One region of the Bacillus sp. NPDC093026 genome, then DNA from elsewhere that is predicted to be linked to it. Evidence: predicted binding sites of a transcription regulator. Region 1 holds the regulator's gene; each other region holds the start of a gene.

Region 1 (8,279 bases):
GTTGAGGACGGAACGTGAAGAAGAACGCCATCTCACGTTTTATGCAAAAGGAGCTCGTTACGAAGCCCTTTGTAAGGAGATGAAAGAATATGACCATACTGGCCATTGATACGTCAAACCATACATTAGGAATTGCACTTGTTAGAGATGACACGGTCATTGGGGAAAGCATTACTTATTTAAAAAAGAACCATTCTGTTCGAGCGATGCCGACAGTTGAAGCTCTAATGAAAGCGTGCGGTGTGATGCCTAGCGATTTAAGCAAGATCGTTGTGGCAAAAGGGCCTGGTTCCTATACTGGCGTAAGAATAGGGGTAACAATTGCAAAAACACTTGCATGGACGTTGTCTATTCCGATATCCTCCATTTCTAGTTTAGAAACACTTGCGGCAAATGCTCGTTATTTTAATGGATGGATTTCGCCAATATTTGATGCAAGAAGGGGACAGGTTTATACTGGGCTATATATGTATGAAGAAGGTAAAATCAAGGAAGTCAAGCCTGACCAGAATGTGCTGTTAGTCGATTGGCTTCATGATTTGAAAAAGGCAGGAAAGCCTGTATTGTTCCTTGGTCATGATGTCCATCTACATCAAGAGACCATTCGTTCAATTTTAGGAAAAATAGCTGTTTTAGCAGAGAGTTCACTTCATAACCCAAGACCTTCGGTGCTTGCTATGTTAGGTGCAAATCGTCGTGCTGAAGAAGTACATCAGCTTGTACCTAACTATATTCGTTTGGCAGAAGCGGAAGTGAAATGGCTTGAAGGACAAAAATAATGTGAGAACAGTAGAGATTAGAAGAATGACGATAGAGGATATTCCAGAGGTGTATACGATTGAAGTGCATTCGTTTACGGCCCCTTGGAAGAAGGAATCTTTTGTATATGAAATTCTCCATAATCAATATAGCCATTATTTCCTCATTGAGGAAGAGAATCAGCCTGTCGGTTATTGCGGGGTATGGATTGTGCTTGATGATGCACAGATTACCAATATTGCAATTCTTCCTGAGCATAGAGGAAAAGGTTATGGAGAAGCATTGCTTCGGTATGTGATGGAATTTTGCAAAGAAAAAAAGACAAATCATCTTTCATTAGAAGTGAGGGTTTCGAATTCACCAGCACAATCTCTCTATGAAAAACTTGGATTCAGACCAATCTCTGTTCGAAAGAACTATTATACAGATAATGGTGAAGATGCATTAGTCATGTGGGTGAATGTAAATGAGTGAACAAAAAGATCTATTCATACTAGGTATAGAAACAAGTTGTGATGAAACAGCTGCGTCCATTGTGAAAAATGGCAAAGAAATTGTGGCAAATGTTGTGGCGTCCCAAATTGAAAGTCATAAACGATTTGGTGGCGTTGTACCAGAAATCGCTTCAAGGCATCATGTGGAACAAGTCACCATCGTATTAGAAGAAGTCATGGCTCAGGCCAAAATGAGCTTTCAGGATTTAGATGCAATTGCAGTGACAGAAGGACCAGGTTTAGTAGGTGCTCTTCTGATCGGTATAAATGCGGCAAAGGCATTAAGCTTTGCGCATCAAATTCCTCTCGTTGGTGTTCATCATATTGCTGGGCATATTTATGCGAATCATCTGGTAGGTGAATTCATGTTTCCATGTCTAGCCCTTGTTGTCTCTGGAGGTCATACTGAGCTTGTCTTGATGAAAGAGCACGGGTCTTTTGAGGTTATCGGAGAAACACTAGATGATGCGGCTGGAGAAGCTTATGACAAAGTGGCTCGTACGATGGATCTTCCATATCCGGGGGGGCCACATATTGATCGTTTAGCACATGAGGGAGAACCGAGCATCAAACTTCCTCGCGCATGGCTGGAAGAAGGATCGTATCATTTTAGCTTTAGTGGTTTAAAGTCAGCAGTCATCAACACATTACACAATGCATCCCAAAAGGGTGAGATCATTGCACCAGAAGATGTAGCGGCAAGTTTTCAAGAGAGTGTCATTGACGTACTTGTAGGGAAGACATTAAAGGCGGCTAAAGCATATGGAGTCAAACAGGTTGTTCTAGCTGGAGGAGTGGCTGCCAATAAAGGACTAAGAGAAGCCTTAACCTTAGCATTTGCAGATCAACCCAATGTGAATTTAACCATTCCGCCTTTGGCTCTTTGTACAGATAATGCTGCTATGATTGCTGCAGCTGGTACAATCGCTTTTGAAAAAGGAATACGAGGCGATATGGCGATGAACGGGCAGCCCGGATTACCGCTTGTATCATATGAATGAAACTCCTGTGAATATACAGGAGTTTTTTGTTGAGATAAAAGCTTTTTTTCATATGCAAATGCTATAATATATCCACAATTATTAGAAAAATTTATGTGAAAGTGAAGAGAATGTGTATAAATGTTATTGTTTTTGTGGATATGTGATTAAAACTCTGTGGATAAAGTGGATAAGTCCCAAGTATTGAAGAATAATCATCAACTTGTTGTGGATATAATTGTGGATAACAAAATATCAATAAAAGAAAAAAGAGCACCAATGAGGTACTCTTTAAGATTCTGATAGCTCTTCCCACTCGGTAAGGAGTGATTCAAGTTCATGATTGAGCGCATCATTTTCTGTTTGGATGGCTTGGACTTTCTCATGATCTTGGAAAATAGTAGGATCACATAATTGCTGCTCATTGTCACCGAGCTGGTTTTCTATGACGGCGATCCGCTCTTCCATTTCTTCAATTCTGCGCTGTTTTTGCCTTTCTTTCTTCTTCAATTCTTTTTCTTCCGCATAAGTAAGTTTTGTTGTTCCAACTGGTGCTGTTGTTTGCTTTTTGACAGATTCCTTTTTCTCGAGTGCATCAAGCGCTAATTGTTCGTTTTTCTTTTCAAGGTAATAGTCATAGTCGCCGAGGTATTCTTTCGTCTCATTTGGCGAAAGTTCGAGTACTTTTGTTGCCAGCCGATTGATAAAATAACGGTCATGCGATACAAATAAAATTGTTCCTGGATAATCAATGAGGGCATTTTCTAAAATTTCTTTACTATCTAAGTCTAGATGGTTGGTTGGTTCATCGAGAATCAGGAAATTGGCTTTTTGTAGCATCAGCTTAGCTAAGGCTAATCGGGCTTTTTCTCCACCGCTTAAAGCGTGAACAGGCTTTAAGACGTCATCACCAGAAAATAGGAAGTTCCCTAGACATGTACGGATATCTTTTTCATTCATATGTGGGTAATCATCCCAAAGCTCATTTAGCACTTTCTTTGTGGATGTCAGTTTGGCTTGTTCTTGATCATAGTAACCGATACTCACATGAGATCCGAAGTTGATTTCACCTTTTACAGGTTTTAATGTATTCGTTAAGGTTTTTAAGAGCGTCGATTTCCCGATGCCATTAGGACCAATCAGTGCCACACTTTCCTCGCGCTTAATTTGAAAAGAAAGGGAAGAAAGGAGAGGTGTCTTCTCATTATAACTAATTTCTAGGTCACACACTTTCAACACATCATTGCCACTTTGTCTCGTAATATCAAAATGGAAGTTTGCAGATTTTTCATCACCTAAAGGTTTATCTATACGATCCATTCGTTCCAACTGCTTACGTCTGCTTTGAGCTCGCTTTGTGGTGGAGGCTCTTGCAAGGTTGCGATCAACGAAATCTTGTAGCTTTGCGATTTCTTCCTGCTGCTTTTCATACAGCTTCAAGTCACGTTCTAGCTGTTCTGCTTTCAGTTCAAGATATTTACTGTAGTTACCAGCAAACTTTTTCATCGCAGTTCTTGATATTTCATAAACATGTTTCACAACTTTGTCTAAGAAATAGCGGTCATGGGAAACGATGAGAATTGCACCTGTATAATTTTGCAAATACTGCTCCAGCCATGATAAGGTATCAATATCTAAATGGTTTGTCGGTTCGTCCAATATTAATAGTTCTGGTTTCATTAATAAAAGCTTTCCAAGCGCGAGGCGCGTTTTCTGGCCACCGCTTAAGGATTGTACCGTTGTATCATCTTCAAACTGACTAAAGCCTAGTCCGTGAAGAATGGAGCGGACATCTGCTTCATATTGATACCCGCCTTTATCTTTAAACTCCTGCTGTAGTCTGTCATAGGTTTTCATGAGTGAGTTTAGTTCTGAACCTGTGGAAGAAGCCATTTTCTCTTCAATGGCTCTCATCTCTAGTTCCATTTCTTTTAAATGGTCAAAGACCGATAGTAATTCATCTTTTAGCGTACGTGTAGACGTCACGTCTGTATGCTGAGCTAAATATCCGATAGATAGGTCTTTAGATTTGATTATCTCACCTTGTTCATAAGACATTTGTCCGGCAATTATTTTCAAAAGGGTGGATTTTCCAGCACCGTTACGACCTACAATGGCAATTCGATCTCTTGCTTTGACTTCCAATTTTATATTTGTTAAAACGGTATCAGCTCCAAACGATTTCGATAGCTGATTCACTTGTAGAATCATCATGTAACTTCACCTCTGCTATAATATGTTTAGTGTAGCTTATCAGCAGAAAACCGGCAAATCTTACATTCGATCACTATAGTCAAATGAAAGACAGATAGGAAAAAATAGTGTATGATTTGAGTGAGGGAGCGTTGAAAGATGAGTCAATTTAGCCACTTTAACGAACAAGGAAGAGCGAAGATGGTTGACATTAGTGACAAAGCGTCTACAGTGAGAACTGCGGTTGCTACTTCAAGTGTTCGTATGATAAAAGAAGTTTTTCATAAAATAGAGCGTTGTGAAATTGGAAAAGGGGATGTGCTGTCTGTTGCTCAAGTAGCTGGGATTATGGCAGCAAAGCAAACATATAGCATCATTCCAATGTGTCATCCTCTTGCACTAAAGGGCGTGGATATCTCCTTTGATTGGGAGGAAGATGGAAATGCGCATATTCTCAACATTCATGTACAGGTCAAAACAAAAGGAAGTACGGGTGTGGAGATGGAAGCGCTCACTTCCGCTTCAGTATGTGCACTGACCGTTTACGACATGTGCAAAGCCATTGATAAGGGCATGATCATCGGACCTACCTATCTCGTCGAAAAGACAGGCGGGAAACATGGTGATTTTCACAGAGCATCTGATATTTAAGATGGAGGATCTTATATGAATATAGACCAGTCAAAAATTCCACAAGCGACAGCAAAACGTTTGCCGCTTTACTACCGTTTTTTAAAAAATCTGCATGCATCAGGAAAACAAAGGGTATCATCGGCAGAGCTTAGTGATGCAGTCAAAGTGGATTCTGCAACGATTCGCCGGGATTTTTCTTACTTTGGTGCACTTGGTAAAAAAGGGTATGGCTACAATGTCGATTACCTGCTGACGTTCTTTAGAAAAACCCTTGATCAAGATGAGATGACCAACGTGATGCTCATCGGTGTCGGGAATTTAGGAACAGCATTTTTACACTATAATTTCATCAAAAACAATAACACAAAAATTTCAATGGCTTTTGACGTCAATGAGAGTAAAATAGGAAGTGAGATAGGCGGCGTGCCTGTCTATGATTTGGATAAGCTTGAGGAGCATGTTCAAGAAGTAGGGGATATACCTGTTGCGATTTTAACAGTACCTGCTGTTGCAGCTCAATCCATTACAGATCGTTTGATTCCTTTAGGCATTAAAGGAATCCTTAACTTTACGCCGGCTCGATTGAATGTGCCGGAACACATTCGAATTCATCATATAGATTTGGCGGTTGAACTTCAGTCACTTGTGTATTTCTTAAAGCATTACTCTGTGTCGCAGGAAGACTAACGAAAAGGGGTAAAGGGGGTGGAGCAAATGGGTCCGATCGGTCCTGGGAGTTTGGTTCTAATTGCGATTGTTGCGCTCATTATTTTTGGGCCGAAAAAGCTTCCTGAATTAGGAAGAGCAGCTGGAGATACATTACGTGAATTCAAAAATGCCACAAAAGGCTTAACTGATGATCAGGAAGAAAAAAAGAAAAAAGAAGATCAGTAAGAATAGGATGAGCTTCATGAATGTTAAAAATATGCCGCTTATGGAGCATATTGTGGAACTGCGAAAGCGCTTAGTGATCATTGCTTTGTTTTTTGTCATCTTTATGGTGGCAGGCTTTTTCCTCGCAAAACCGGTGATTGTGTATTTACAAAATACCGATGAAGCCGCATCGCTGACACTTAATGCGTTTAAGCTCACTGATCCGCTATACGTGTTTATGCAGTTTGCATTCGTCATTGCATTGGTTTTGACGTGTCCTGTTATTTTATATCAGCTTTGGGCTTTTGTGAGTCCAGGCTTATATGAAAAAGAAAGAAAAGTGACGCTCGCATACATTCCGATTGCGCTGCTTTTATTTTTGGGCGGTGTGGCTTTCTCTTATTTTATTTTGTTTCCATTTGTCGTCGATTTTATGATGCAGATGTCAAATGATTTACATGTGGAGCAAGTGATTGGAATTCATGAGTATTTTACATTTCTGATGCAGTTGACACTTCCATTTGGTCTTTTGTTTCAGATGCCGGTTGTTTTAATGTTCCTCACAAGACTTGGCATCATGACACCGATGTTTTTATCGAAAATACGGAAGTATGCCTATTTTGTTCTCCTTGTCATTGCCGCACTGATTACACCGCCAGAGCTTGTTTCTCATCTTATGGTTACTTTGCCAATGCTTGTTTTATATGAAGTGAGTATTGTCATTTCAAGAGTGACCTATCGCAAAATGCAGCAAAAAGAGGAGAAAGAAAATGAACATGTTTCTTAAAAAAGCATCTTGATCCGGTCATGTGATCACGATGCTTTTTCGATTTAGAAAGAATTTGATCATCGGCTGATTGATGGGGGAACAACATTTCGCATCTTGGTTGTAACCACTTCAAAGCTTTCCACCCGAATCTTTTTGCATTGCCTTGTTAAAAGGTTGAATGCATCGTTTCATCCCCTCCGGTAAAGGCGAGCCAATTCATCTTGCTATCAGTGGGATTTCGAGTGGCAATACCAATGGGTTCATCTTGTTCACAAGAGATGTTTAATTTTTATGTGTTCTAAGGATTCATATGCTTCAAATTAAAAAACCATTTTCCAAGCAGCGGAAAATGGTTTTGCTTTATTTTTGTTGTTTTTTCAGTTTCACAGAGAAGGCAAACATTTTTAACGCGATATTGATATTATAAGCGGCAAACACCATTAGCAGTATGCTGTAGAATGACCACATATTTCCTGGGTTTTGAATGGCCATATAGGTGAAAGCCACACCAACGGCAAAATAAATGATGCCCCATACGATAGGGTTTATCATGAGAAAAAGCCTCCAATAATCATTTGCATTGTTTGAGATTGTTCTTCAATCATTTTTTTCATTGGCTCAACCTGCACAATGACGAGCGAGTTCATTAGCATATGAGCTCCAATCGGAACAATAATCCGTTTTGTTTTCGCATATAAGAATGCAAAGGTAAAGCCCATCGCTGAATAGAGCAAGATATGAGCAAAATCATTGTGCACAGCAGCGAAAATCACTGAACTGACGAGAGCACCGATGAAGAAATTCGTCTTTTCATAAATCACACCAAAAATGATTTTTCTAAAAATAATTTCCTCTAAAATGGGTCCGATCATTGCGATGATGATGACAAGCAGAGGAACTGCATCCATAATGGATAAAATGGCTTGTGTATTTTCTGACTCTCGGTCAATGCCAAAAGCATATTGTTCAATAAAACTTGCAACAAATTGCGCTAAGATGGAGAGAAAGAAACCTCCGATGATCCATGCAATGGCAGAGCCAATCGAAACGGGTGCTTCGTTACGAAGCGAAGTTTTTGGCAATGTCCGAAGAATGAGCAATATGATGATCAGTCCAATACAAAAGCTGATGATTGTCCACATCCCTGTCAATTGTGAGTACTGTTCTTGTGTCATAGGTGTTTGAATGAACCCTAACCATTTCATGACCAGTACATAAGGAAACACAGAGAAGAGCACCACTATATAAGTTAAGATGATGTACCAATATTGTTTTTTCAAGTAACGAAAACTCCTTTACTAAAAGAACTAGATTTATTGTAACACAAGTCTTCTTATTCGTTGAAAAGGAAAGAAGCCTTCATTCAAAAAGATCGTAAAAGCGTAAAATTTTTTAGAGGTTTTTACTTGAAATTGCTGACGACATTCTTTATTATAATAAATGTGTTAGCACTCGTTGTTGATGAGTGCTAAAAACTACATATGAAAAATTGAGGAGGTTGTTTCTTATGTTAAAGCCATTAGGCGATCGCGTAATCATTGAACTCGTTGAATCTGAGGAAAAAACCGCTAGTGGTAT
Region 2 (8,279 bases), on a different contig from region 1:
TTTTTCATTGAATTCTGAGACATCCCCCCAAAGCGGGATACGTCCAGAAAGTGAGAGGCCTGCATGACTGATGGCATCTGTTTTTTTCGGATTATTTGTAATGAGTCTCACTGGTTTTGTGCGCAATGTTTGAAGGACGGCGATCGCTTCTTCATATTGACGTGTATCATCCTCAAAGCCCAGCGCTTCATTTGCTTCCACTGTGTCATAACCATTTTCTTGAAGAATATAAGCCATGGCTTTGCTGAAAAGACCAATGCCGCGACCTTCATGGTTGGCTAAATAAAATAATGCACCAGCGCCATTTTCCTCAATCATGCGCATTGATTGTTTCAATTGGAACCCACAATCGCAACGTTTGCTCCCAAAAATATCGCCAGTATGGCAGATGGAGTGCATGCGAATGAATGCTTCGTCGGCATTTTCGAAATCTCCATATACAAGGACGCTAGATTGCTGGTGATCTGCAAGCTGTCGAGAAGAGAGGCTTTCAATGAGAGCTTCATCTGACAAAGCTTCTTTTCCCTCGTCCTTTAACCAAGAATACCATTTGAACATAACTGTTCTGCCGTCCAAGTTGATTGGCAGTTGAATAGGTCCAGTGATATATATATAACCATCATCTTGTTGTACTCGTTTGATTTTATCTTTTAAAATGGCTGTTTTCAGATCTGTCTGTTTGTCCATGTTCTGCACCTTCTTTTTTGTCTATTTCTTCAATCTGTAAACGAACGCGAATGCCAAATGGATCAACAAATTCGTTACTTTTTTCTATCGTTTCTACGTGAATGCCTGCTTCTGTCAGACGCTCTACGACGGATTGTCTGTCTGTTTCTTGTGGAAAAATGAGCGTATAGCTTCTAATTCCTGAAAAACTTGGATTAATGGCTCCTTTTCTTCCGCCTCCCCATGCATTAAAGGCAAGGTGGTGATGATACACACCATATGCGATAAATAGACTCGCTGGCGGAGCCATTCGGATATAAAAACCGAGCGTGTCCACATAAAATGAATTGGCTTCCTCTGGATTGAGATGGAAGTGCAAATGTCCCATGACTGTGCCAGCGGGGAGTCCTTCCCATGTGGAATCGGCTGCTTCTTGCATGAGACCATCTCCATCAAGCGGTGCATTTCCGCCACCTTTCAGTTCTCCATTTTCGCCTACCCAAATATCCTTAGGGCGGTCAGCATATATTTCAACACCAATGCCGTCAGGGTCACTTAAATAAATGGCTTCACTGAAATAGTGATCGCTTGCTCCAATTAAAGGATAGCCTTTTTTGATCACATGTGCCAGCCATGTGCCTAGGTTTTTTCTGGCAGGTAATAAAATAGCAAAATGATAAAGCCCTGGCTCATGATCAGGCTTTTTCTTCAAATGCACGTCTTCTTTTAGGAGGAGAATAGGTTCCTTTGCATTGTTTCCAAGTGTGATAGTTGAATCTGTTTGTTCTAATAACGTGAATCCTAAAATGTCTGTATAAAAAGGCAAGGAACGCTCAAAGTTGGAAACATGTAATTCTGTTAAACCTAATGTTAACTCCTCAATCATATTCAAGCTCGCTCATCTCCCTCATGTGATATGCATTGGCATGTTTAAATGTTTTTAAATAGCTATTGTAAATTTATACCTTGTTACTTTTAGTAACTAAACTATATAATAGTTAGTGACTTATTTCAAGTAATTAATTGTGTTATAATGAAAAAAAGTGGAGAAAAGCAGGAGGGAGTAAGAAATGCTTCAAGTAGACAGATGCCCAATTACAGATGCTATGGAGATTCTAGGGAAGAAATGGGTGATTCTGATCATCAATCAGCTTCTAACAGGACCCAAACGGTTTTGCCAGTTGGAAAACGAAATGAAAATTAGCGGACGACTATTATCCGAAAGGCTGAAGGATTTAGAAGCTGAAGGACTCGTTGAGAAAAAAGTATACCCAGTCATTCCGGTGCGGATTGAGTATGAATTAACGGAGCAAGGAAAGAAAGTTGAACCTGTCATCCGAGAAATGTATTCATGGTCTGTGGAGAGGCAAAAGAGCAGAAAAGGCGAACACTTGCCTTCTTAATCAATTTCGATCAGTATGACTGATCGAAATTTTTTTGTGCGATGTTCCAACATTCTAAATCAATTTTTCCATGAATTATGATTGGACAGATTGCTTAAAAACAATGTGCGTATCAAATCATCAGCGAAATACAGACATCTTTGCCGCTTTGGATGCAAAGGTTTAATTTTCAGCGTGTAGACAGAACATCGCACTGTTTTTTTCGGTTCATTCCATTCTGTCACATATTTTTGACAAAGTAGTCAAATAACTGACACAATACCATCCAATTTTTAGGTAAAATTTACTTTATTTTTGAATCGTATGGGTGTAAAGTACAGGTATAAATAACTAACCGAATGAAAAACAAGAGTAAAATTTCACTAGGAGCACCATTTCAGATGCACTCTTATTTGTGAAACATTGAACAAACAGTGAACTTATTGTGAAATGGTGAACATAGTGATTCCGAATCATTCGGCATATGAAAGTAAGGGAGGATGTAAAGCTGTGAGTGAGTTGTTTTTAGCAAGATTTCAATTTGCCTCAACGACATTATTTCATTTTATTTTTGTTCCTATATCTATAGGGTTGGTCTTTATCGTTGCATTGATGCAGACCCTCTATGTTGTAAAGAAAAAAGACATTTATAAAAAAATGGCGAAATTCTGGGGACACCTTTTCTTGATCAACTTTGCAGTAGGTGTGGTCACAGGGATACTGCAAGAATTTCAATTTGGAATGAACTGGTCTGATTACTCACGGTTTGTCGGTGATGTATTTGGTGCACCGCTTGCTATTGAGGCACTACTAGCCTTCTTTCTAGAGTCTACATTTATTGGGCTTTGGATTTTTGGTTGGGATCGTTTGCCGAAGAAAATTCATTTATTGTGCATTTGGCTTGTTTCCCTTGGTACGATCTTTTCAGCGTTTTGGATTTTATTAGCTAACTCATTTATGCAGGAGCCGGTCGGATTTGTCATTAAAAATGGCCGTGCAGAAATGAATGACTTTGGGGCACTTGTCACCAATCCGCAGCTCTGGGTAGAATTTCCGCACGTACTGTTCGGTGCACTTGCTACAGGCGCCTTCTTTATTGCGGGTGTTAGTGCGTATAAAATGATCAAAAAACAAGAAGTAGCCTTTTTCAAAAAATCATTCCAGCTTGCAATGGTTCTTGCTTTAATTTCTGGCTTAGGTGTTGCGTTCTCTGGACATGATCAAGCAAAGCATTTGATGAAATCACAGCCGATGAAGATGGCAGCAAGTGAAGCCCTTTGGAAGGATAGCGGGGATCCAGCTGCATGGACACTATTTGCCAATATTGACACAGATAAGAAAGAAAACTCTGGAGAAATCAATATTCCTTTTGCGTTAAGTTATCTGGCTTATCAGAAATTCAGTGGAGATGTTCCAGGAATGCTGTCACTTCAAAAGGAATATGAAGCAAAGTATGGTCCAGGAGATTATATTCCACCAGTGAAAACGACGTTTTGGAGCTTTAGAATCATGGTAGGTTCAGGTATGCTCATGATTTTTGCCAGTATGTTTGGATTGTACTTGAGTTTTAGAAAGAAACTTGAATCAAACAAATGGTATTTACGTTTCATGGTTTGGATGATAGCTTTCCCATTTATTGCGAATGCAGCAGGCTGGATTATGACGGAAATTGGGCGTCAGCCGTGGACTGTTTTCGGCATGATGACAACGGCACAATCAATCTCGCCAAACGTTTCATATGGCATGCTTCTCTTCTCAGTCATTAGCTTTACGACTATTTATCTGATTCTTGCAATTGTGCTGGCGTACTTGTTTGTTCGTGAAATTAAAAAAGGTGCACATTCTGAAGATGACAAACATCTAAAGGATGAAACGGACCTATCTACAGATCCATTTGATGGAGGCGCATATCATGGCATATCTTAATGAGATTTGGTTTATGCTTGTCGCAGTGTTGTTTGTTGGGTTTTTCTTTTTAGAAGGATTTGATTTCGGTGTAGGTATGTCCATGCAGCTACTTGGTCAAAACGCACATGAGCGCCGTATTTTAATCAATACCATCGGACCATTTTGGGATGCAAATGAGGTCTGGCTCATTACAGCAGGCGGGGCGATTTTCGCTGCATTTCCTCACTGGTATGCCACGATGTTTAGTGGGTACTATATTCCGTTTACCGTTCTTTTGTTAGCACTCATAGGGCGAGGGGTCGCCTTTGAGTTTCGAGGAAAGGTTGAGAAAGCCTCTTGGACCAAAACTTGGGACTGGGTGATCTTCTTTGGTAGCCTGCTTCCGCCATTTTTACTAGGTGTTTTATTTACAAGCATTTTACGCGGAATGCCGATTGATCAAAGCATGAATATGTACGCTGGTTTTACAGACTTTGTGAATCTCTATTCGTTGATTGGCGGCGTGACGGTCACAGTCCTATGCCTCCTGCACGGATTGATTTTCGTTACGCTTCGAACAGAAGGGGATTTAAAACAGCGTGCAAGAAGGCTCGGTCAGCGTGTATTGCTGATTGCACTGCCACTCCTCGTCTTATTTGTCGGTGTGTCGATCATGGAAACCGATATTTATACAGTGCGCCCGATCATCACCATTCCTTTAACTGTGCTGATTGTGGTCTGTTATGTAGCCGCATTTGCGTTCATGAAAAAAGAGCGTGATGGATGGACATTCTTGTTCACAGGATCAGGCATCATGGTCACAGTAACGATGCTCTTTGCCGCATTGTTCCCGCGCGTGATGATTAGTTCAATCGATCATGCGTTTGACCTAACGATTCAAAACGCTGCATCAGGTTCTTATTCACTGACGGTGATGACGATTGTGACCATTTCTTTGCTGCCTTTTGTGCTTGGGTATCAAATATGGAGCTATTACGTCTTCCGTAAGCGTGTAAGCGGTAAGGAGCCAATGACGTACTAATGGATAAACGTTTGCTTCAATTAAAAGGAATGAGAGGGCTACTTGCCCTCTTAGGTATTGTGTCGCTCATCCAAGCAGCAAGCATCATCTTTCAAGCACAGTGGCTGGCACATGCTATTACAACGCTGTTTGACGGAAAAAGCCTCACGCAGGCTACTCCCTATGTTTTGCTGTTCCTTGCTGCCTTTGCGGTGCGACATTGCTTAACCTTGATTCGAGAAAAAGTCATGTTTGTCTATTCCTCTCGAATTGGTGCAGACGTGCGGAAACAGCTTCTGGACCAACTATTCCGTTTAGGTCCGGGCTTCGCAAAGAAAAAAGGAACAGGAAAACTTGTGACATTAGCAATGGAGGGGATCGCTCAGTATCGTCAGTACTTACAACTGTTTTTGCCTAAAATGGTGAATATGGCAGTCATTCCGGTCATGGTGCTCATCTATATATGGATATTAGATGAGACATCTGCCGTTATTTTGATCGTGACGTTGCCGATTTTAATAGTTTTTATGATTTTGCTTGGACTTGTAGCCCAGCGAAAAGCGGTCAAACAGTGGAGTTCGTATGAGAAATTATCCAATCATTTTACTGATTCACTCCGTGGTCTGGAAACGCTTCGTTACTTAGGTATCAGCAAAAAACATTCCCGCAATATTGCGGAGGTGTCGAAGCGATATCGAAAGGCGACCATGAGCACGTTGAAAGTGGCATTTCTTTCATCATTTGCACTTGATTTCTTTTCGATGTTATCCATTGCTACCGTCGCTGTGTTCCTTGGCTTACGGTTAATTGACGGTGATCTTCTGTTATTGCCGGCTTTGACAACGTTAATGCTTGCACCTGAATATTTCTTACCAGTACGAGAGGTTGGGAATGACTATCATGCGACCTTAAATGGAAAAGAAGCGAATGAAGCCATCCAGGTCATTTTAGATGAGAAGGGCTTTCGGACGCAGGATACACAATCAATACAGCTCAATCGGTGGACAGACCAAGACGTGCTGTCACTACAAGATATTTGTGTCTTGCATGAAAAAAATGCTCCTTATTCGATTCAAGATGTAGACATTACTGTTAAAGGAAAGAAAAAGATTGGCATCATTGGTGCAAGTGGTGCGGGTAAATCGACGTTAACAGATGTTCTTGGTGGCTTTGTAGAGCCGTCTGCTGGTCAAATGATGATAAACGGTCAGCCACTTTATCATCTGCAGATGAATTCGTGGCAAAAGGAAGTCGTCTATATGCCGCAGCATCCTTATTTGTTTCACACTACTTTAAAGGAAAACATCCGTTTTTATGAACCGAATGCAACAGATGAAGAGGTGGAAAGAGCTGCTGAAGAGGCAGGTTTATCACAGTTAGTGGCCCAGCTTCCAAACGGTTTTGATGAGGTGATTGGAGAACAGGGGAGAGGGCTAAGTGGCGGGCAGGCGCAACGAATTGCACTCGCTCGAACCGTTCTATGTCAGCGTTCAATTATGCTTTTAGATGAACCAACTGCTCACCTCGACATTGAGACAGAGTATGAGTTGAAGAAAACCATGCTTCCGTTATTTGAAGACAAGCTGGTGTTTCTTGCGACACATCGGCTTCATTGGATGACAGATATGGATGAGATCATTGTCATGGATCAAGGAACAATTGCGGAGATGGGGACGCATGAGTCATTAATGAAAAGAAAAGGTGTGTACTATCAATTGGTACAGGAGCAAATGGGGGCGGTTACGTGATCAGTAAAGGTTGGTTTATACCGTATATCAAGGAGAATCAAAAGTTGTTTGCCTTGGTGATTTTTTTAGGAGCTGTTGCTGAGTTCTCCGCTTCCATGCTGATGTATACCTCGGGGTTTCTCATATCAAAAGCGGCGACAAGACCTGAGAATATTTTAATGGTATACGTGCCGATTGTGGCAGTGCGGACATTTGGAATCTCGCGTTCCGCAGCTCGTTATGCGGAGAAGCTTGCGAGCCATCAATTGATTTTAACCATGATTGAAAAAATGCGAGTACGCTTGTATGACATGGCTGAACGAAGTGCCAAACAGAAAAGGCTTGGAACAGGTGAAATGCTTGGGCTTTTGTCAGAAGATGTAGAGCGATTGCAGGATGCTTATTTAAAAACAATCTTTCCGTCCATTGGCGCATTGCTTTTATATGCTGCATCAATTGGTGCACTAGGACGATTTTCATGGTCATTTGCTGGTTTGATGCTGCTCTATATGGCACTTTTGGTGTTTGTCTTCCCATACATCACAGTACTTGTCAATCGGGCAAGGCAAATCCAAATGAAAAAAGGCAGAAATGAACTGTACAGTCATTTAACGGATGCTGTTATGGGTGTTAGTGATTGGTTGTTTAGCGGCAGACAAAAAGATTTTGTTGAAGGCTATGAACAGAAAGAGGCACAATTGTTAAAACTTGAAGCAGCAAAACAGCGGTTTATCCGTTTGCGTCAATTTCTTGTGCAGCTTGTCGTTGGAGGAGCTGTCGTGATGGTGGTTTATTGGAGCGGCTCGGTCGTACAGTCAGGATCTATGTCGCACACACTGATTGCAGCCTTTGTGCTTGTGCTGTTTCCGTTAACGGAAGCATTTATGCCCCTATCCGATGCAGCAGGTGAAATTCCTGTTTATCAGCATGCTGTGAGCCGATTAACTCAATACGAGAAGCAGTCGTTTGAAGGGTCTTTTGACAAGGTTGCACTGAATCAGTCAACTGTTCCTGATGATCAAATGGTCTGTTTTAATCAAGTGTTCTTTGGCTATGACGAGCAGAACCAAGTGCTTCAGGGGTTGTCATTTTCGCTCAAGCAAGGTGAAGCACTCGCCCTCTTAGGAAAAAGCGGCGCAGGAAAGTCAACGGTATTAAAATTATTAGAAGGTGCTGTCCTTCCAAATCAAGGATTTGTGAGCATTCAAGGAATGCCGGTGCAGCGTATTCAAGAACATATATCAGATTATGTGTCTGTTCTCAATCAACAGCCATATTTATTTGATACTTCTGTTTTGAATAATATTCGACTAGGCTCACCAGAAGCGACAGAGGAGCAGGTGAAAGAAGCGGCTAGACAGGTGCAACTTCACGATAAAATTGAGTCGCTTCCAGAAAGTTATCAAACAGGCGTACAAGAGACAGGGGTTCGTTTCTCAGGTGGGGAAAGGCAGCGTATTGCGCTGGCTCGTATCTTGTTGCAAAATACGCCGATTGTCGTATTGGATGAACCAACTGTTGGACTTGATCCTCGTACGGAACGTGATTTGCTTAAAACGATATTCCATGTTTTAAAAGGGAAAACGGTGATTTGGA
Region 3 (8,279 bases), on a different contig from region 1:
CGGCAGCTTATTTTACAAGTAATGAAGGAAATGGAGTATACACCAAGTTCAGCGGCCCGCACCCTTCGTTCACATCAGACAAAGACCATTGCTGTGTCTGTACCATCTGTGGACCATCCTTTTTTTGCCCAATTGATAAAAGGGATATCAAAGGAAGCACTGGATCAAGGGTATAAAGCTATCGTGCTCCAGACGTTTTACCAAGAATCCTTAGAGCTGGAAGGGCTTCAATTACTAAAAAGAAAAGAAGTAGACGGCGTCATACTAGGGGCATTAGAAAATAAGTGGAAAAAAATCGAGCCATTTTTAACGAATGGTCCAATTGTAATGGCCAACGAATATCATCAAACAGCAGATATCCCGATTATCGGATATGATGAGCGTGAAGCCACCTACAAAGCTGTTGATTATTTAATCAAGTCTGGGCGTCGATCGATTGGATTTTGTTTTGATACGGAAAGCAGTGAAGCACAGAAACAAAGAAGACAAGGCTACCTTGATGCTCTTACTTCACATGGCTTGCAATTAAAGGAAGAATGGCTTTTTGGTGAGGCTTTTACAATTGAAGATGGATTTCGCTTAATGAACAAGATTCACGATATGACGGAATCACCCGATGCGATTTTCACCGGCAATGATCAAGTTGCAGCAGGTCTCATTAAACAGGCCATCTCATATGGCTATCATGTTCCAAAAGACTTGGCCGTCATCGGCTATGACAATCAAGACATTTGTGAAGTCACGGCTCCAACGATTACAACAATTGATATTCCGATCGTAGAGCTTGGTCAGCGGTCTGTACAGCAGATGATCCAGCTACTGCAAGAGAAAAAGCCATTGCAGCGTGAATATATCCAGCTCCCTACCCGGCTCATTACAAGAGAATCTACATAATCAAAAAGACTGAGAGGGGATCATACTAGACGCATCTCAGTCTTTCTTTGAAACCTTTTTATGAAACTATCTCAATTGAGCAAGAATAAATGTCCAAATACACACGACGGCGAGCAAGATAAAGCTGTATTTTACCGTCTTTTTAAAGAGTTCTGATTCTTTACCCGTTTCACCAACAGCGGCTGTTGCAATGGCGATAGACTGTGGAGAAATTAGTTTCGCCATAACACCGCCGGTTGTATTAGCTCCGATTAACAGACTTGCCTGTGATCCGATTTGAGAAGCAGTCACCGCTTGAAGGTTACCAAATAAGGCATTGTTACTCACAACAGATCCTGTGATAAATACACCAATCCATCCAAGCATTGGGCTGACAAGCGGGAACAGATCGCCTGTTTTCGCAAGGGCAAGACCGATCGCAGAGCTAAGTCCTGCAAAGTTGGCTAAGTTGGCAAAGCCCATGACAAAACAAATTGTGAGAACAGGTACCCAAAGTTCTTTCACTGCTGCTTTTAAGCAAGCAGCACCTTCTTTTAATTGAATCTGTCTGCTAAACAATCCTGTCAGCATGACAGCAATGAGAATGGCTGTACCTGTTGCACTGATCACATCAATCTTAAAGACCGCATCAATCGGTGTTTCTGTTTGTGCAATCGGCGGTAATTTGACGACTTGCTGATGAAGAAATGGCATTTTCACCAAGATGGTCGTCCAGTTCAGCGGCCCTCCAACTGCAAATAATGCTTTAAATGCTGGTAAGCTCCAAACCGTAATCACCGCTGTTAAGATATAAAACGGAGACCATGCCTTGAGCACCTCAACACCACGATACGTTTGTTTTGGTTCAAGTGCTAGTGAGCCTTCTTCACGATAAATATTCGTCGGCTGCCATTTACGAAGGAATAAAGCCAAGATTCCCATACTTGCCAAAGCTGATATTATGTTGGCAAGCTCAGGACCCATAGTAACCATGGTGACAGCTTGCAAGATCGCATAACTTCCACTGACAACAAGCAAAGCCGGCCATGTTTCTTTGATCCCTTTGATGCTATCTACAATCAGTATGAGTAAAAAAGGGATACAGAAAGAGATAAACGGAATCGTATACACGAGGGTTTGAGATAAAGAAAGCGGCGTCATATTCCCCATTTGTGCACCTGTAATGACTGGGATTCCAACTGCTCCAAATGCACCAGATGCAGCATTTGCAATTAAGCAGAGCATCGCTGCTTTCAGCGGTTTAAAGCCAAGTTCAGTTAACAAGGCGGCACTGATAGCAATTGGAACGCCAAACCCAGCCGCACCTTCTAAAAATGCGTTAAAACTAAAACCAATGAATAAGAGCTGAAGACGCTGATCTTGAGAAATTCCTGCTATACTAGAACGAATGACATCAAACTTCCCAGATCGCACAGCAATTTTATACAGCCATACGGCCATGATCACAATATATCCAATCGGCCAGAGCCCGTTAGAGATACCTAGCAACACAGCGGAAAATGCCTTTTCGATTGGCATATGAAAAAAGAAAACCGCTGTTACAAAACTGACGATCAAGGTAAAACAAGCGGATAACACGCCTTTTAACTTAAAAACGGTTAATGCGAGTAAAAAAAATAAAATCGGAAGCATTGCCACCAATGCACTTACGAACTCATTACCAAATGGATCATATATTTGCTGCCACATTTTGATTCATCCTTTTCTACTCAAATTGGTTTCAATTCATTGATTAAAAGTGCGGAGCCAATATCTCTTTTAAAACATGAACACTGCGTGTGAACTGCTCTTTTTCAGTGTCATTCAATGCAAGCTCCATCACTTTTGTTGCACCATTGCGGTTCACAAAGGCAGGTACACCAATGTATACATCTTCTGCACCGTACTCCCCGTCTAAATATGTGCTGACTGTCAGGATACTATTTTCATTGTGCAAGATGGCTTTTGTGATACGTGCCAGACTCATCGCTACACCGTAGTAGGTCGCACCCTTTTTCTCAATGATTTGATAGGCAGCATGGCGGACATTTTCCATGATGTCCTCTAAATCTTCTTGCTTGTATTGATCATTTCTCTTCAATAATTCTGTAATGGGCACACTTCCAATATTCGCATGACTCCAAACGGCAAGCTCTGTATCTCCGTGTTCTCCAATGATGTATGCATGCACATTGTGAGCGGCTGCTTCAAAGTACTCACTCAGCATATATCTCAATCTTGCTGTATCAAGCGTTGTTCCACTTCCAATTACTCGCTCTTTTGGAAGACCACTGAATTTCCAAGTCGCATAAGTCAAAATATCTACTGGATTTGTAGCGACTAAGAAAATCCCATCAAATCCGCTTTTCATCACATTTTCTACAATGCCTTTGAAAATGTTTAAATTCTTTTCTACAAGATCAAGTCTTGTTTCACCGGGCTTTTGGTTCGCTCCAGCACAGATACAAACAATATCTGCATCCTGACAATCCTCATAATTCCCATACCACGTATTCACAGGATGCGGGGCAAAAGCTTTACCATGATTCAAATCCATGACGTCTCCCATTGCTTTATCCTGATTGAGATCAATGACAACCAATTCATCTGTGATCGCTTGATTTATTAAAGTAAAGGCATAACTGCTGCCGACGAAACCTGCTCCAATAAGTGCTACTTTGTTGACTTTTTCGTTTGTCATGTTTCCACATCCTCCTGAGTAAAAACTCGGTTGTTATTTTTGTGAAATACTTCACATTCATATTGTGCAATACTTCACAAACTTTTTCAAGAGAGTTGCTCAAAATAAATATGTTGCGAATTTGTGAACACTCCTTATTATGGTTTCAATCAGCATTCTCCATACATTCAGAAGAATTTAGTAAGTTCCCCGATTGATGATGATCTCATGACAAATAAATACAAACCAAACGAGCACACAAAGGATAGAACTCTATCAGAACACCCGATGTTGGATGACACAAATGACCGCTTCAACAGCAATCTGCTTTGTGATGCCCATTCAATCAGTAACGAAGCAAGTATCGAAATAACGAAAACCGTCGCTGCTAATCCTGTGAAGATGAGGTAGTGAGAAAAACGCACTTGCAATATAGATGCCAATTATCTCGGCGATTGGATTTATATTTTGTCAGCATACATGCCAGTCTATTCACGACCGTATCAGTAATTTGCCGTCTTCTAGAAAGACAGGAATACAGCGTGCCCTTGGTACAATGAGTGACCCTAATACAAAGCCTAGATAAACGTTTTCGCAGTATGATTTTCTCCTAAGCCGCCGAGCGGTCAAGCATCAATCGCCACAAAGATAATCACACCCAAGACCAACAATATTTAGAAATGGTAAAAGACAAGAAGTTAGTCAAGGATGCTCATATAATGCAATGCCGCTCTAGGTTACCCGTTTATATCCTTCAATTCCTTCGGCAAATCACGCCCCTCCACAAAGCAAGTGACCATTTCGGTAAAAAGTTCTATCTTTTCAAAGGGAAATGTGTGCCCAATGTTTGGAATGATGACTCCTGTGGCTCTAGGGTGTGCGTTTGTTAATTGTTTCGCTGATCGTTGCATGATGCCTCTTTCTTTTTCTCCCACTGTGACGAGAATACGTGCCTTCGCTTGTTGGAAGGTCTTCGGGAGCTTGTAATGAAGATTTTCTTGAAACATCGTTTGAAGGGTTTCCTTTAACAAATGTTTAGAATCATTTACATAGTGATTCACTGCATTGCTTGGAATTCCTAGTTTCTCAGCTTGAAGCTGAATAAACCAATCCTTTTTTAGTAGCGGGTACGTAAGAGGTAAAATGGGTTTGACGAGTAGGTAGAGCCATGGTAATGGGATGACAAGGGCACTATTGATCACTGCAATATCCACTAAATCCGGCTTCCTAGATAAAATGTCAACGACGATCTGTGCACCAAGCGAGAAGCCAACTAGCATAATCACTCGGCCATGCGCCTGTTGCTCGATCCAAGAGATAATTTCATAGGCACTTTCCCTCATCGAAAAAGGCTGTACATTTGCTCTTGTCCCATGACCTATTAAATCAGGCGTGTAGCACTCGTACGCTTCATTCAATTTCTCGACCTGATTCTTCCACATCCAGCTACTAACCCCTCCGCCATGCAAGAACATCATCATTGGTTTACGATCTATCGACAACACATCCACCATCCTTATATATAAGAAAAAAGCAGCCGCTTTTGAGCAGACTGCTTTTTTCCATATGCTCCCTTCTATTATAAAGGAGTCATGATATAGTTGGCTATTTTTTCAAATCTTCTATTGAATTCACATTCTTCATATAAGTCGGAACAACCAGACCCATTCGAAGACCCTTCATGCTTGTACCGAGGTCATCATATTTGCCTTTAAACTTAGCTGCATACGCTTTATGCGTATTCGGCAGCCATGCGGATAATGACGCATCTGCACTTCCGGTTGCAATTGCTGTCCACATCGGACCTGCTTCAACCTGAGTCAAAGTTACTTTAAAACCAAGTTCACGAAGTACTTCAGCCGCTACATTGGTACTTGCAATCTCACTATCCCACGCTACATAGGCTAGATTGATTTTTTCACCATTTGACTTTTTCACGCCTTTTGTCCATTTAGCGACTTGATCTTTATGCTTTTTCACATATTTGATGGCCGCATCCTTTGGTTTGACACCATCTTGGATGTCAATCATCACTTCACCCATATCATCCTGAGACCATTTAAACTGACTGAGCATTTTAGCCGCATCCGGATGATCGTTCGCAAATCCTTTACGTGAGATGGTATGAATTTCTTCCTCTTCACCGTATGATTTCTTCGGATCATCTAAATATTTCAAATCAAAGCGGGAAAACATCCAGTGAGGATTCCAGCCAGTGATAATAATTGGCTTTTTACGGTCGTAAGATTTCTTCAATGTCGCTGTCATTGCCGCACTTGACGCAGAAACAATCGTCCAATCCTCTAGGTTATAATCTTTTTTCGCTTGGTCCGTCAGTGTCATAATTCCTGAACCTGGATCAATCCCAATAATGGTTTTATTAACCTGCTGTGCAGCACTTGCATTTGAGTCTGTTTGTGCTCCACAAGCGGCTAGTAAAAAGACAAGCAGGGCGGTTATCCCAATGTAGATGAACTTTTTCCACATTAAGCATTCCCCCTGTTTTTTTTCACTTTTATGTTTTGTGTAATACGATCAAGTGTAATTGCAACAATAACAATGGCGATCCCAGCTTCAAAACCAATACCTGTTTTCAGTTGCGTCACCGCACTGTATACTTCTGAACCAAGTCCTGGCGCACCAACCATTGCGGCAATTACAACCATTGATAGGGCAAGCATGATACTTTGATTAATCCCAGCTAGAATGGTTTTTGTTGCAAGTGGAAGCTGGACTTTGAATAAACGCTGGAATGTTGTTGAACCAAACGCTTCTGTCGCTTCAATTAAATCTGCCGGTACTTGTTTAATCCCGAGAATCGTCATACGAATTGTTGGCGGCATGGAGAAAATAACAGATGCCACAACTCCAGGAACGACCCCAATGTTAAAGAAGAAGATCGCCGGTAATAGATAGACGAACGCTGGCATTGTCTGCATTAAATCTAAAATTGGTGTCACAATTTTACGCACTGTTTCTTGCTGAGAAGCCCAGATTCCAATTGGAACTCCAATCACAATCGAAATAATAACGGCTGTCACAACGAGTGCGAGCGTTTGAAGCATTGGCTGCCAGTATCCTAAATAGTCGATCAGTAAAAACCCAATAAGTGTAAAAAGAGCAACTCCTCTTGTACTGATCCACCATGCAAGCCCTGCAAAAATCAATGTTAAAATAATAGATGGAATGACACCAAGCACTGAAACAATACCGTTAACAGTTCCTGCTAAACCATTTGTAATACCATCAAAAAAACCACCAAAGGTTAATGTTAACCAGTCAACAAATTGATCGATATAATCCGCAAACGGTATTCTAGGTAAATCACTCATACTAAACATTTTATTCTACCTCCTGTGCAGAAGGCTCTTGTGCTTTGACTTCCTCTTGGTTGTCGGACATGTTGATATACTCATCATTACCTGATAAAGCACCAATCAATGCACCTCTTACCACAATACCCTTCATTCTGTTTTTCTCGTCTACAACAGCAATTGGAATATTGGTCGCATCAGATACAGCATCGAAAATCTCTGTCAAATACGTAGACTCCAATACCGTTGTGAATTCTTTATCAAGAACTGTTTCAAGCGACATACCCTCTTCTGCCGCTTTTTTTGCTGCTCGTGCAGAAATAACACCTAATAAATGCTTTTTCTTGTCTACGGCATAAATAGATGAAATCCCAAGATTCTTCATCAGCATCAAGGCAACACGTGCCCCTTTGTCGATTTGAACTGTTTCTGCACGTTTCATAATATGACCAGCGGTTAATACTTTAGAAAGGTCAACATCTTCAACGAAACGCTCTACATATTCGTTAGAAGGATTCATAAGGATCTCTTCTGGTGTACCAATTTGAACGATATTTCCGTCCTTCATGAGAACAATGCGATCGCCGATACGAAGCGCTTCATCTAAATCATGGGTGATGAAAACAATCGTTTTTCCTACAGATGTATGAAGATCTAGCAATTCATCCTGCATGTCTTTACGAATTAATGGATCGAGTGCGCTGAATGCTTCATCCATTAATAAAATATCAGGGTCATTTGCAAGTGCACGTGCCAATCCAACACGCTGCTGCATACCACCACTTAATTGATTAGGATACTGATCTTCAAAGCCTTCAAGTCCAACGAGCTTTAAAGATTCAAGCGCTTTTTGCCGACGCTTTTCTTTGTCCACACCTTGCAATTCAAGTCCGTATTCAGTGTTTTCTAGAATTGTACGATGCGGGAACAATGCAAAGTTTTGGAAGACCATACTGATCTTCTTCCGTCTGACTTCACGCAATTGATCCTTTGACATATTTGTTATCATATCCCCATCAATATAAATTTCGCCGGAGGTTGGTTCGATTAACCTATTTAGCATCCGCACAAGTGTGGACTTTCCGCTCCCTGATAGCCCCATGATGACAAATATCTCTCCGTCATATACATCAAAATTTGCTCGATTGACACCAACTGTTGCGCCGGTCTCTTTTAGGATTTCTCTTTTTGTCTTCCCTTGTTCAAGCATTTGAGATGCTTTTTTCGCATTTTTACCGAAAATTTTAGATACATTATTTATCTTGATCTTGATGTTTTTCTCTTCAGAATTCATTTTTTCCCTCCAAATTAGCATCTTTATAACCGTAACATAATCGTCATGATGCGAACAATCTTTAGAATTCGCTTATTTCAGCACAATATGTATGAATTCCATTTTGATGACAGGTGAT

The links. Region 1 encodes Rex, which represses fermentation and respiration genes when NADH is low (regulators of the CRP and FNR family bind a similar motif). Its sites were predicted from a motif close to TTGTGAAATATTTCACAA; they were not measured.
Positions count from the first base shown of each region.
Region 2: the regulator Rex is predicted to act here: its motif matches at 2,462-2,479, upstream of ACIQCE_RS05630 (cytochrome ubiquinol oxidase subunit I).
Region 3: the regulator Rex is predicted to act here: its motif matches at 3,614-3,631, upstream of ACIQCE_RS13835 (L-lactate dehydrogenase).

Region 1 covers NZ_JBIVPN010000008.1:1,929-10,207, forward strand. The annotation lists gene tsaE (tRNA (adenosine(37)-N6)-threonylcarbamoyltransferase complex ATPase subunit type 1 TsaE) at 1-109, shown strand, start outside; gene tsaB (tRNA (adenosine(37)-N6)-threonylcarbamoyltransferase complex dimerization subunit type 1 TsaB) at 90-779, shown strand; gene rimI (ribosomal protein S18-alanine N-acetyltransferase) at 805-1,233, shown strand; gene tsaD (tRNA (adenosine(37)-N6)-threonylcarbamoyltransferase complex transferase subunit TsaD) at 1,226-2,254, shown strand; gene ACIQCE_RS14320 (ABC-F family ATP-binding cassette domain-containing protein) at 2,525-4,447, opposite strand; gene moaC (cyclic pyranopterin monophosphate synthase MoaC) at 4,586-5,077, shown strand; gene ACIQCE_RS14330 (redox-sensing transcriptional repressor Rex) at 5,093-5,746, shown strand; gene ACIQCE_RS14335 (twin-arginine translocase TatA/TatE family subunit) at 5,774-5,953, shown strand; gene tatC (twin-arginine translocase subunit TatC) at 5,961-6,719, shown strand; gene ACIQCE_RS14345 (YdiK family protein) at 7,062-7,253, opposite strand; gene ACIQCE_RS14350 (CPBP family intramembrane glutamic endopeptidase) at 7,250-7,981, opposite strand; gene groES (co-chaperone GroES) at 8,209-8,279, shown strand, end outside.
Region 2 covers NZ_JBIVPN010000002.1:145,603-153,881, forward strand. The annotation lists gene ACIQCE_RS05615 (GTP cyclohydrolase II) at 1-687, opposite strand, end outside; gene ACIQCE_RS05620 (VOC family protein) at 644-1,558, opposite strand; gene ACIQCE_RS05625 (winged helix-turn-helix transcriptional regulator) at 1,737-2,069, shown strand; gene ACIQCE_RS05630 (cytochrome ubiquinol oxidase subunit I) at 2,559-3,974, shown strand; gene cydB (cytochrome d ubiquinol oxidase subunit II) at 3,961-4,977, shown strand; gene cydD (thiol reductant ABC exporter subunit CydD) at 4,977-6,704, shown strand; gene cydC (thiol reductant ABC exporter subunit CydC) at 6,701-8,279, shown strand, end outside.
Region 3 covers NZ_JBIVPN010000007.1:56,674-64,952, forward strand. The annotation lists gene ACIQCE_RS13825 (LacI family DNA-binding transcriptional regulator) at 1-894, shown strand, start outside; gene ACIQCE_RS13830 (L-lactate permease) at 961-2,583, opposite strand; gene ACIQCE_RS13835 (L-lactate dehydrogenase) at 2,627-3,574, opposite strand; gene ACIQCE_RS13840 (alpha/beta fold hydrolase) at 4,291-5,058, opposite strand; gene ACIQCE_RS13845 (glycine betaine ABC transporter substrate-binding protein) at 5,159-6,040, opposite strand; gene opuAB (glycine/proline betaine ABC transporter permease subunit OpuAB) at 6,040-6,885, opposite strand; gene opuAA (glycine/proline betaine ABC transporter ATP-binding protein OpuAA) at 6,896-8,161, opposite strand.